3 regions of the Salinicoccus sp. RF5 genome follow, and region 1 is predicted to be linked to each of the others. Evidence: riboswitches for the same ligand, from Rfam matches in the RefSeq annotation. Region 1 holds a riboswitch; each other region holds the start of a gene.
What was found. A riboswitch is a leader RNA that binds a small molecule or an ion and turns the genes downstream of it on or off. The one in region 1 is predicted to bind S-adenosylmethionine.
Positions count from the first base shown of each region.

Region 2: linked by a shared signal. The riboswitch ahead of LLU09_RS02960 (methionine ABC transporter ATP-binding protein) and the one ahead of metK (methionine adenosyltransferase) in region 1 are both predicted to bind S-adenosylmethionine.
Region 3: linked by a shared signal. The riboswitch ahead of LLU09_RS11715 (O-acetylhomoserine aminocarboxypropyltransferase/cysteine synthase family protein) and the one ahead of metK (methionine adenosyltransferase) in region 1 are both predicted to bind S-adenosylmethionine.

Region 1 covers NZ_JAJGRC010000001.1:64,227-67,504, forward strand. Annotated here, with positions in the region: gene pckA (phosphoenolpyruvate carboxykinase (ATP)) at 1-778, opposite strand, end outside; SAM riboswitch class I at 929-1,034, shown strand; gene metK (methionine adenosyltransferase) at 1,125-2,318, shown strand; gene LLU09_RS00495 (hypothetical protein) at 2,368-2,559, opposite strand; gene LLU09_RS00500 (nuclease-related domain-containing protein) at 2,877-3,278, shown strand, end outside.
Region 2 covers NZ_JAJGRC010000001.1:538,016-541,293, reverse strand. Annotated here, with positions in the region: gene LLU09_RS02965 (ABC transporter ATP-binding protein) at 1-1,639, shown strand, start outside; SAM riboswitch class I at 1,713-1,815, shown strand; gene LLU09_RS02960 (methionine ABC transporter ATP-binding protein) at 1,874-2,896, shown strand; gene LLU09_RS02955 (methionine ABC transporter permease) at 2,880-3,278, shown strand, end outside.
Region 3 covers NZ_JAJGRC010000004.1:171,695-174,972, forward strand. Annotated here, with positions in the region: gene LLU09_RS11710 (homoserine O-succinyltransferase) at 1-331, opposite strand, end outside; gene LLU09_RS11715 (O-acetylhomoserine aminocarboxypropyltransferase/cysteine synthase family protein) at 332-1,609, opposite strand; SAM riboswitch class I at 1,677-1,773, opposite strand; gene LLU09_RS11720 (hypothetical protein) at 1,862-2,128, shown strand; gene LLU09_RS11725 (alpha/beta hydrolase) at 2,125-2,868, shown strand; gene LLU09_RS11730 (YkvI family membrane protein) at 2,999-3,278, shown strand, end outside.

The DNA.
Region 1 (3,278 bases):
CTTCATTCCAGCCATGCTCATCATCGCCTATGAGTTCGCGCTGTGCATCTGCAGACAATGTCGTCTTGCCCGTGCCGGAGAGGCCGAAGAACAGGGCAACGTCCTTGTTTTCCCCTACGTTGGCGGAGCAGTGCATGCTCATTACACCCTGTTCTGGCAGCAGGTAGTTCATGATGGAGAAGATGGACTTCTTCATTTCTCCCGCATACTCCGTACCGCCGATCAGGATGATGCCCTTCTCGAGGGATACGATGACGAATGCTTCCGACTTCGTGCCGTCGGTTTCCGGGTCGGCCTTGAAGGTCGGTGCAGAAACGATCGTGAACTGCGCATCCATGCCGAGGGCTTCTTCCTTCGTTTCCGGACGGATGAACATCGTGCGTGCGAACATGCTGTGCCAGCTGAACTCGGTCACCACGCTGAGGTTGAGGCGCGTCTTCTCGTCAGCACCGGCATAGCCGTTGAAGACGAAGACTTCCTCCTTCTGTCCCAGGTAGTCGATGACCTTCGTGAACAGGTTGTCGAAGACTTCTTCGGAGATGGGCTGGTTGACCTCACCCCAGTCTACCTTGTCCTTTGAGGTGCCATCTTCGACGATGAAGCGGTCCTTTGGGCTGCGTCCGGTATATTTTCCGGTTTCAGCACGGAGCGCACCCGTCTCCGTCAATCTGCCTTCTCCCCTTTTCAAAGACTTTTCAACAAGCTGAGCAGTGGAAAGCTGGACATGCGAAGTATCCTTAGCCACCAGATTTTGAATGCTTTCGGAATGGTTTACCATAATTATTGCCCCCGTTTTATGTAGTATACAAAGTAATTGGTACTTTCACGAATTAGTATAACACATTGATAATTAATGTGACATAATAATTGTAAAATAATATTACCTTGATTTGAAACCCATCATCTAGTATATTATATGTTAAGTTATCTCTTATCAAGAGCCGGTGGAGGGAACATACCCGACGAAACCCAGCAACCTCTTTTCAACAAAGAAAGGTGCTAAAGGATGCAGAAGTTATTCTGATCGATAAGGGGAAGAGCGGAGCCTTTTCTCGTATTATTGGGAAAAGGCTTTATTTTTTGCTACTGGGAGATAGCTAATAATCATAAAGGAGATTTAATTAATGGCAGAGCGTAGACTTTTCACTTCCGAATCCGTAACGGAAGGTCATCCGGATAAGATCGCAGATCAGATATCCGATGCAATACTGGACGAAATACTGAAGGGGGATCCGCATGCCCGGGTCGCCTGTGAAACTGTAGTGAATACCGGCATGGCACTGATCGTTGGAGAAATAAGCACAAACACCTATGTCGACATCCCGAAGATAGTGCGGGAGACGGTGAAGGATATCGGTTATGTCCTTGCCAAATACGGCTACGACTATAAGACGATGTCAGTCCTGACGGGCATAGATGAGCAGTCCTCGGATATCGCCCAGGGGGTGAACAACGCAGTTGAGACGCGGGAGACCGAGGCGGTCTCCACCGGAGCAGGGGACCAGGGTCTGATGTTCGGCTTTGCGTGTGATGAGACTGAAGAGCTGATGCCTCTGCCGATCGCCCTTGCGCACAAGCTTTCAAGGCGCCTCACTGAAGCGCGCAAGGAGAATATCATCGACTACCTGAGGCCGGACGGCAAGACGCAGGTCACCGTCGAATATGACGAGAATGACGAGGTCAAGCGGGTGGATACGATCGTCATCTCGACGCAGCACCATGAAGAGGTGGAGAAGGAGACGATCCAGCGTGATCTGATCGAACACGTCATCCGTGAGGTCGTTCCGGCTGAACTGCTTGATGAAGAAACGAAATATATCATCAATCCGACAGGGCGCTTCGTCATCGGCGGCCCGCAGGGCGACGCCGGACTGACTGGAAGGAAGATCATCGTGGATACCTACGGCGGCTACGCACGCCACGGCGGGGGAGCCTTCAGCGGCAAGGACCCGACCAAGGTTGACCGCTCTGCAGCCTATGCAGCACGGTACATCGCCAAGAACATCGTGGCTGCAGGCATTGCTTCGAAATGCGAAATCCAGCTGGCATATGCCATCGGGGTCAGCGAACCCGTTTCAATATCCGTGGATACATTCGGCACCTCCTCCTACAGCGAGGCGGACATCGTCACGGTCATCAGAAGGCTCTTCAACCTTTCACCGGACGGCATCATAGAGATGCTCGACCTGCGCCGTCCGATTTACAAGAATACGGCGAGCTACGGACACTTTGGCCGTGAAGACCAGGATTTCCCGTGGGAAAAGCTGGATAAGGCAGCGCAGCTCAAAGAGGAGCTCTCGGCTATAAAAGTGAACTAGACACAAAAAAGGCTCCGGAATATTCCGGAGCCTTTTTATGCATGATCTGCTACTCTGTATCTTGTTCTGTCGTGACTTCATCTTCCATCGTGGTTTCTTCCATCGTTTCTTCTTCCATTGTTGTTTCTTCAGTGGTGGTTTCTTCTTCCATCGTGTCCTCTTCGGCAGAGTCACCGCCGCATGCGCCCAGTACGAGAACTGAAGCAAAACCGCCGGCCATTAGATACTTTCTGAGTTCCATGATAAACCCTCCTGATTTCTAATAGTCTGCATGTTGGATTGCCTGCCAGTTTCTCTCTCTGCCCGGCAAGTTAATATATACTTACCCGGAGTATTAGCAGTAAAACATATCAGGAGCCGATATGCACTGAATTTCGAGTGCCGGGAGGCCTGGGAATTATAATGCATATTGTAGATTCACACGGATATGATAGATGGCAAATAGATTTTCATTAAAATATTTGTTTTTGACCGTAAACATATATTATTTTGGTATAATGAACAAAGTCTTAGGCAAGACGACAAAATTATAATATGGAAGGGAATTGAGAAGGAGCTATGAATACGGAAATTTTCACTGACCCAATCGTCATTGCGCTGGCGGTACTGCTGCTTGCCATTGCCATCGCTTTCCTGGTCTATTACCTCAAGTATAGAAACAGGGTCAACGCGCTCAAAGAGGAGTATGGCAAGGAAAAGGAAAGCCTCGTAGAGAAGTATGAATCCGACAATGAAGAGCAGCGTCTCGAGTATAGGAAGGAAGTATCTTCGCTGAACGAAAAGTACCATAATGATACGACCCTGCTCAACAACAAGCTCTCCAGCCTGCGCCAGTTCACGGTGGACAAGGGGGAGTACCTGACCGACCTCTCTCTGATCCAATTGAAAGATCGTCTTGTACGTGATGAGAAGATCAGGGAAACGGACATGTATATACTGTCCAACGTCTATCTGCCATCA
Region 2 (3,278 bases), 470 kb from region 1:
TATTGCCATGCAGATCCTCGACCGTCATATACAGGATGGTACAGGGGAGATAGAAATGCTGCCGATCTACCAGCTCCTTGGCGTATTCCTCAGCATCAAGATGATGCACGCCATCTTCAGCTACCTGCAGGAAATCGTGCTGCAGAAATCGGGTGCCCTCGTAGTGCAGGACATCCGCAACGATGTCTTCCGGCATGTGCAGAAGCTGCCGATCCGCTACTTCGACGATCTGCCGGCCGGCAAGGTGGTTGCCCGAATCACGAATGATACGGAATCCATCCTGCATATGTTCTCAGAGGTGCTGCCGATGTTTCTGGTGAGCACTCTGACCATCGGCGGCATTACGGCAGTGACATTCTTCATCAACTTCTGGGCGGGACTTGCCATGCTCATGGTCATCCCTCTCGTCCTCATATGGATGGTGCTCTACAGGAAGTATTCGGAAGGGTACAATCATATGCGGCGGGAGCGGAACAGCGACATCAACGCCATGCTGAATGAGTCGATCAGCGGCATGCCGATCATCCAGACCTTCAACCGGGAATCCCAGGTGACGGAGGAGTTCAAAAATCTGAACGATGGCTATGTCAGAAGTTCGAACAGCCTGATCAGACTTGAAAGTGCCACTGGAGAGAACCTTATGGGGACCTTCCGTTCCCTGCTGTTCGCTGTGCTGGTCTATATATTCGCCTCCGCTTTCCTCGACGGGTCGGCAGCCCTGTCGGTCGGGACGATGTATATCCTGGTCGACTATATTACACGCTACTTCAACCCGTTGTTCGAGATCATCCGCCAATTGGATATATATGAACAGGCGCGGGTGGCAGCGCTCAAAGTGTTCGAACTGCTGGATGCTCAGGCAGAAGAGGATGACACGGGTGTGCTTGGCGAATTTGATGGACATATCGCCTTCGAACGGGTTGGTTTTTCATATGACGGCAAAAATCAGATGCTTGAGGACATCAATATGGAAGTATCACCGGGAGAGACGGTGGCACTTGTCGGCCATACAGGGTCCGGCAAAAGTTCGATCATCAACCTGCTGATGCGGTTCTATGACCCGACCGGGGGCACCATACGGTTCGATGGCAGGGATATCCGAACCATCGGCAAGCAGTCTTTGAGGCAGTACATGTCGATTGTGCTCCAGGATCCCTTCATCTACAGCGGGACGCTGCTGTTCAACCTCAGGCTGAACAATACCGATATTACGAAAGCGGAGGCAGAGGCGGCGCTCGTGAGTGTGGGTGGAGCTGAAATGCTCTCCAGGCTGCCGGATGGCGTGCATACAGAACTTGCAGAACGCGGTTCGACACTGTCCCTTGGGGAACGGCAGCTGATTTCATTCGCACGTGCCTTGGTGTTCGATCCGAAGGTGCTCGTACTGGATGAGGCGACAAGCAACATCGATTCGGAGACGGAGCAGATGATCCAGCATGCCATGAAGGTCGTAAGCCGGAATCGGACGACATTCATCATTGCACACAGACTCTCGACGATCCAGCATGCAGATCAGATCCTCCTGCTTGATGCCGGACGTATTGTCGAGCGGGGCAGTCATGAGGCCCTCCTCAAATCGGGCGGAGAATACGCCAAGATGTACACCATGCAGGTGGCCCATGTATCCGGAGTGGAATAACTGTGGGAGAAAATATTTTGAAATTTGACTTTTCTCCCACATTAATGTAGAGTGATGAGCATTCAATTGAATACTTTTATCCAGAGAAGTGGAGGGATTGGGCCCTGTGAAGCTTCAGCAACAGGCCGTAAGGCACTGTGCTAAATCCCGCAAGCCGCAGGCTTGGCAGATAAACGATCGAAGCCATTTGCCTTTGGGCAGGTGGCTTTTCATTTTTAGGAAGGAAGTGGTGGAATGGCAATTGTGCTTGAAGATGTGTCGAAGACATATGAGGTCAAGGGGAAGAGGATCGAGGCTTTGAAAAAACTTTCCCTGACGATAGAGGAAGGGGAGATATTTGGACTGATCGGCTTTAGCGGGGCAGGGAAGAGTACGCTGCTCAGACTGATCAATCTGCTTGAGGCACCGAGTTCCGGCAAAGTGAACGTGAACGGGACTGAGCTTGGAAGTCTGACGGGGGAGGACCTCAGAATCCGCCGGCAGAAAATCGGCATGATCTTTCAGCAGTTCAATCTGATCGAATCGAAGACGGTCTATCAGAATATTGAATTCGTTCTTAAGGCAAGCAAGTATGACAAAAAGAAAACGCGGGGACGGATCGAGGAACTTCTCGACCTTGTCGGACTCGGCGACAAGGCGGACAGCTATCCGAAAAATCTGAGCGGCGGCCAGAAGCAGCGTGTCGGCATCGCACGGGCCCTTGCGAACCATCCGGATGTCCTGCTGTGCGATGAAGCGACCAGTGCACTAGACCCCGATACGACGAAGACCATCCTGAAACTTCTGAAGCGGATCAATAGGGAGCTTGGCATCACAATCGTCTTGATCACCCATGAAATGGAAGTCATAAAGGAAGTTGCAGACCGTGTCGGCGTCATGACGGAAGGTGAAGTTGTAGAGATCGATGACGTCTACAGCATATTCAGCCATCCGAAGCATGATGTGACGAGGGGCTTCGTACAGGATATATATGATTTTGTCATCCCTTCCCATATCGAGGTGAACGATCGTTCCGAAGTGATTACGATCAAATTCCTCAACGAGCATGCTGAGGCGAACTATGTGAACCAGCTCTACCGCCATTTTGAATGTGACATCAGCATTCTGAACGGACGCATCGAATACATACATGATATGCCTCTCGGCTTCCTGATGCTCCACATCAAGGGCGAACCGGACGAAATAGCGCGTCTGAAAAGCTTCATCGATGAATCCAAAGGAATAGAAAGGGCTGAAATCTATGCAGAGATTGACTGAGATTGCACCGCTCCTTTACCGTGCACTGCTTGAGACGACACTGATGGTTTCCATCTCCATCTTCTTTGCGGTGCTGCTCGGGCTGCCGCTCGGCATACTGCTCTATATCACGGCGAATCCGCTGCTGTTTCGGATAAAGCCTTTAAACCAGTTTCTGGGCGCAGTGACCAACGTCATCCGCTCATTCCCATTCATCATACTGATCGTCGCAATCATGCCGATTGCGACATGGCTGACGAACAGTTCGCATGGTCCTGTATTTGCGAGCGTGGCGTTGTCGCTCGCAGCCATCCCGCTGTTTGCACGGCTTGTTGAAACAAGCTTCAACGGCGTCAATACGGGTGTCATTGAGGCGAGCATCGCCGGTGGTGCCTCCCTATGG
Region 3 (3,278 bases), on a different contig from region 1:
CCACTGGTGCACCTGTGACGATCATGCCATCATAACGCCGATTGCGCACTTCGTCCAAGTTGTGGTAGTACTTCTGAAGGTGGCTGGTCGGCGTATTTTTGCTGTGGTGTGTGGTCATATACATAAAATCGATATCTATCTGCAACGGTGTATTGCCCAGAAGGCGCAAAAGATGAAGTTCCGTTTCCTCTTTTTTAGGCATCAGGTTCAAAATCAACATACGCAGCGGACGTATATCCTGTGTATGCGCACGGGTCGCTTCTATTGTATATACATTTTCTTTATGGAGGCGCTCCCGTACCGGGAGGCCTTCAATGATTTTTATAGGCATCTAAATCGCATCCAGACCTTTTTTTAGATCGTCTATGATGTCATCCACATGCTCCAATCCGACAGACAGACGGATCATTTCCGGTCTTACCCCCCCTGCCAACTGCTCATCTTCCTTAAGCTGGGAATGGGTGGTGGAAGCGGGATGGATGACGAGTGACTTGGCATCCCCGACATTCGCAAGCAGTGAGAAGAGTTCGAGGGATTCTATGAACGTCTTTCCGGCTTCATATCCGCCTTTGACACCGAATGTAAATATGGAAGAAGCACCTTTCGGCAGGTATTTCTTCTGGAGCTCATGATACTCGCTGGATTCGAGGCCAGCATAGTCGACCCATTCCACTTTATCGTGGTTTTCCAGGAATTCTGCAACGGCCTTTGCATTCTCCACGTGCCTTTCCATCCGGAGTGACAATGTTTCGATTCCTTGTGTGAGCAGGAATGCATTGAATGGAGAAAGTGCAGCTCCGGTATCCCTGAGCAGGGTAGTACGGATCTTGAATGCATAGGCAGCAGGTCCGAACGCATCAGTGAAGACAAGGTCATGATAGGACGCATCCGGCTCCGTCAGTCCAGGGAATTTTCCGTTATCCCAGTTGAAGTTTCCGCCATCAACGATTACGCCCCCGATGGAAGTGCCATGGCCGCCAAGGAATTTTGTGGCCGAATGGACGACTACGTGTGCGCCGTGCTCGATTGGACGGCAGAGGTACGGAGTGGCGAATGTGTTATCCACGATAAGTGGTATACCATTATCCTCTGCGATTTTCGCTAATGCCTCCAAATCTTCCACGTTGCCTTCCGGATTGCCGATGGTCTCTACAAAGATCGCTTTAGTGTTTTCCTTGATTTCACGTGAAACGTTCTCAGGATCTTTCGCATCGACAAGACTGGTCTCGATACCGAACTTTTTGAATGTATGGGTGAACAGTGTGTGAGTTCCCCCATACAGGCTGGCGGAGGAGACGATGTGATCTCCGGCGTTTGCTATAACCTGTATGGCGTATGTAATGGCAGCCATGCCGGATGCAACGCCAAGGCCGGCAACTCCACCTTCGAGTTCTGCAACACGCGTCTCCAAAGCGGCAGTCGTTGGATTCATGATACGGGTATAGATGTTGCCTACATCTTGCAGGCCGAATAGTTCTGCAGCATGCTTAGTATCGTCGAATACATAGGAAGTCGTCTGATAGATGGGAAGCGCGCGTGAATTTGTGGTAGGGTCCACTTCTTGTCCGGCATGAAGCTGTTTAGTTTCGAAGCGATGATTCTCTGTCATTGTTTCATTCCTCCAGTAATATATTATAAAAAAGAGCCTGCCCAAAGATTAAGGGAGACTCTCGAGTCACTCATCTTTCAGGAACGTACCTGTTGGATTTAGCACCTTACTTAAAAGGTTGCCGGGCTTCGCAGGGCCAATCCCTCCACCACTCTGGATAAGCAAATATTTGATTAGAGACTATGTTACTATAATGGAGGACAATTTGTCAAACACTTTTAAAAATTTAAATAATGGAGAGGAGGAGAGGATATGATCGATTTCCTGGTCATCATTCTGATGGTCATAGCTCTTGTGCTTTTCGTTTTGAGCCGTCATCAATTGGACAGGACCAAAAAAAGCATGTCTGAACATAATTACATTGAAGAATTGTATAGCCGGGTTTCAAAAGCGCATGGGGCGGGGAAGACGAAAGAGGAGATAATTACAATGATGAAGAAGGACTATAGGCTCGATGAGGATGAAGCGGAATACATATATCATCGGACACCAGATATCCAGAAGGAGGATAAATCATGAAAATCGTAAAGCCTGAAGCGTTGAACTATGGAAGTGGCCCCAGGGCAGTCATGCTGCTCCATTCCTTCACCGGAACGGTCAGGGACATGAAGCCGTTGGCCCAGCACCTTGAGCAGCACGAATATACCGTCCATGTACCAAGCTTCGAGGGACATGGCATGGGACCGGAGGCACTTGTACAGAGCAGCCCTGAAGATTGGTGGAAAAATGTATTGGATGGATATGATCAGCTCAAGGATCAAGGGCATGAAAGCATAGCAGTCGGCGGTGTTTCCCTGGGCGGTGTGCTCGCCCTCAGGGCAGCCGAGGAACTCGACAGCATCAATGGCATTGTGGCCATGTCTGTGCCCCAGGGCAGAGATGTTGGGGATATAAACAGAAGAGTCCTGAACTATACGAAGAACTTCCTGAAGTTTACTGGAGAAGATGATGAAAAGATCATGGAGAGGGTCCAGTACTACAAGGACAATCCGATGGAAAGTCTGGATGACTTCCGGAAGCTGATCGACGAAGTACATGGGAATCTTGGAGATATTGGTGTTCCGGCAGCAGTCAAGTATGGAGGGAAGGATGCGGAAGCATACATGGACAGTGCGAAACATATATATGATGGCATTAGCCATAATGAAAAGACATTGCAGTCCTATGCGGACACCGGCCACCTGATGACGAGGGGCGGAGATCAGCAAGCGCTTTTTGAGGATACCCGGAAGTTCTTCGATTCGCTCGACTGGCAGTGACGAAGATAAAATGATGGGAGAAGGTCTTTCTTCATTTGCCAACCTTCTTCAATAAGTTTAATATGAAGTTATTGTTTTTAAAATATTAAGATAATTCGGAGTGGTCAAATTGCAGAATTTCAGACAAGCCTTGAAGATAGGCTTTGCCTATACAGGTGTAGTAGTTGGAGCGGGGTTCTCCACCGGACAGGAGATACTCCAGTTTTTCACAAATAATGGTGCAGTGAGCATCTTTGCGATATTATTGTCAGGTCTTTTGATACTTTTTACTGGTAAATGGACAGCGGATGTCGGTTTCGACATCAAGGCGGAGTCCCATGTGGATTCCCTCCTGAACATGTTCGGGAATATATTCGGACGGATCATCGACATTGTGCTTGCGTTCTTCCTGTATGGAGTAGCCGTCATCA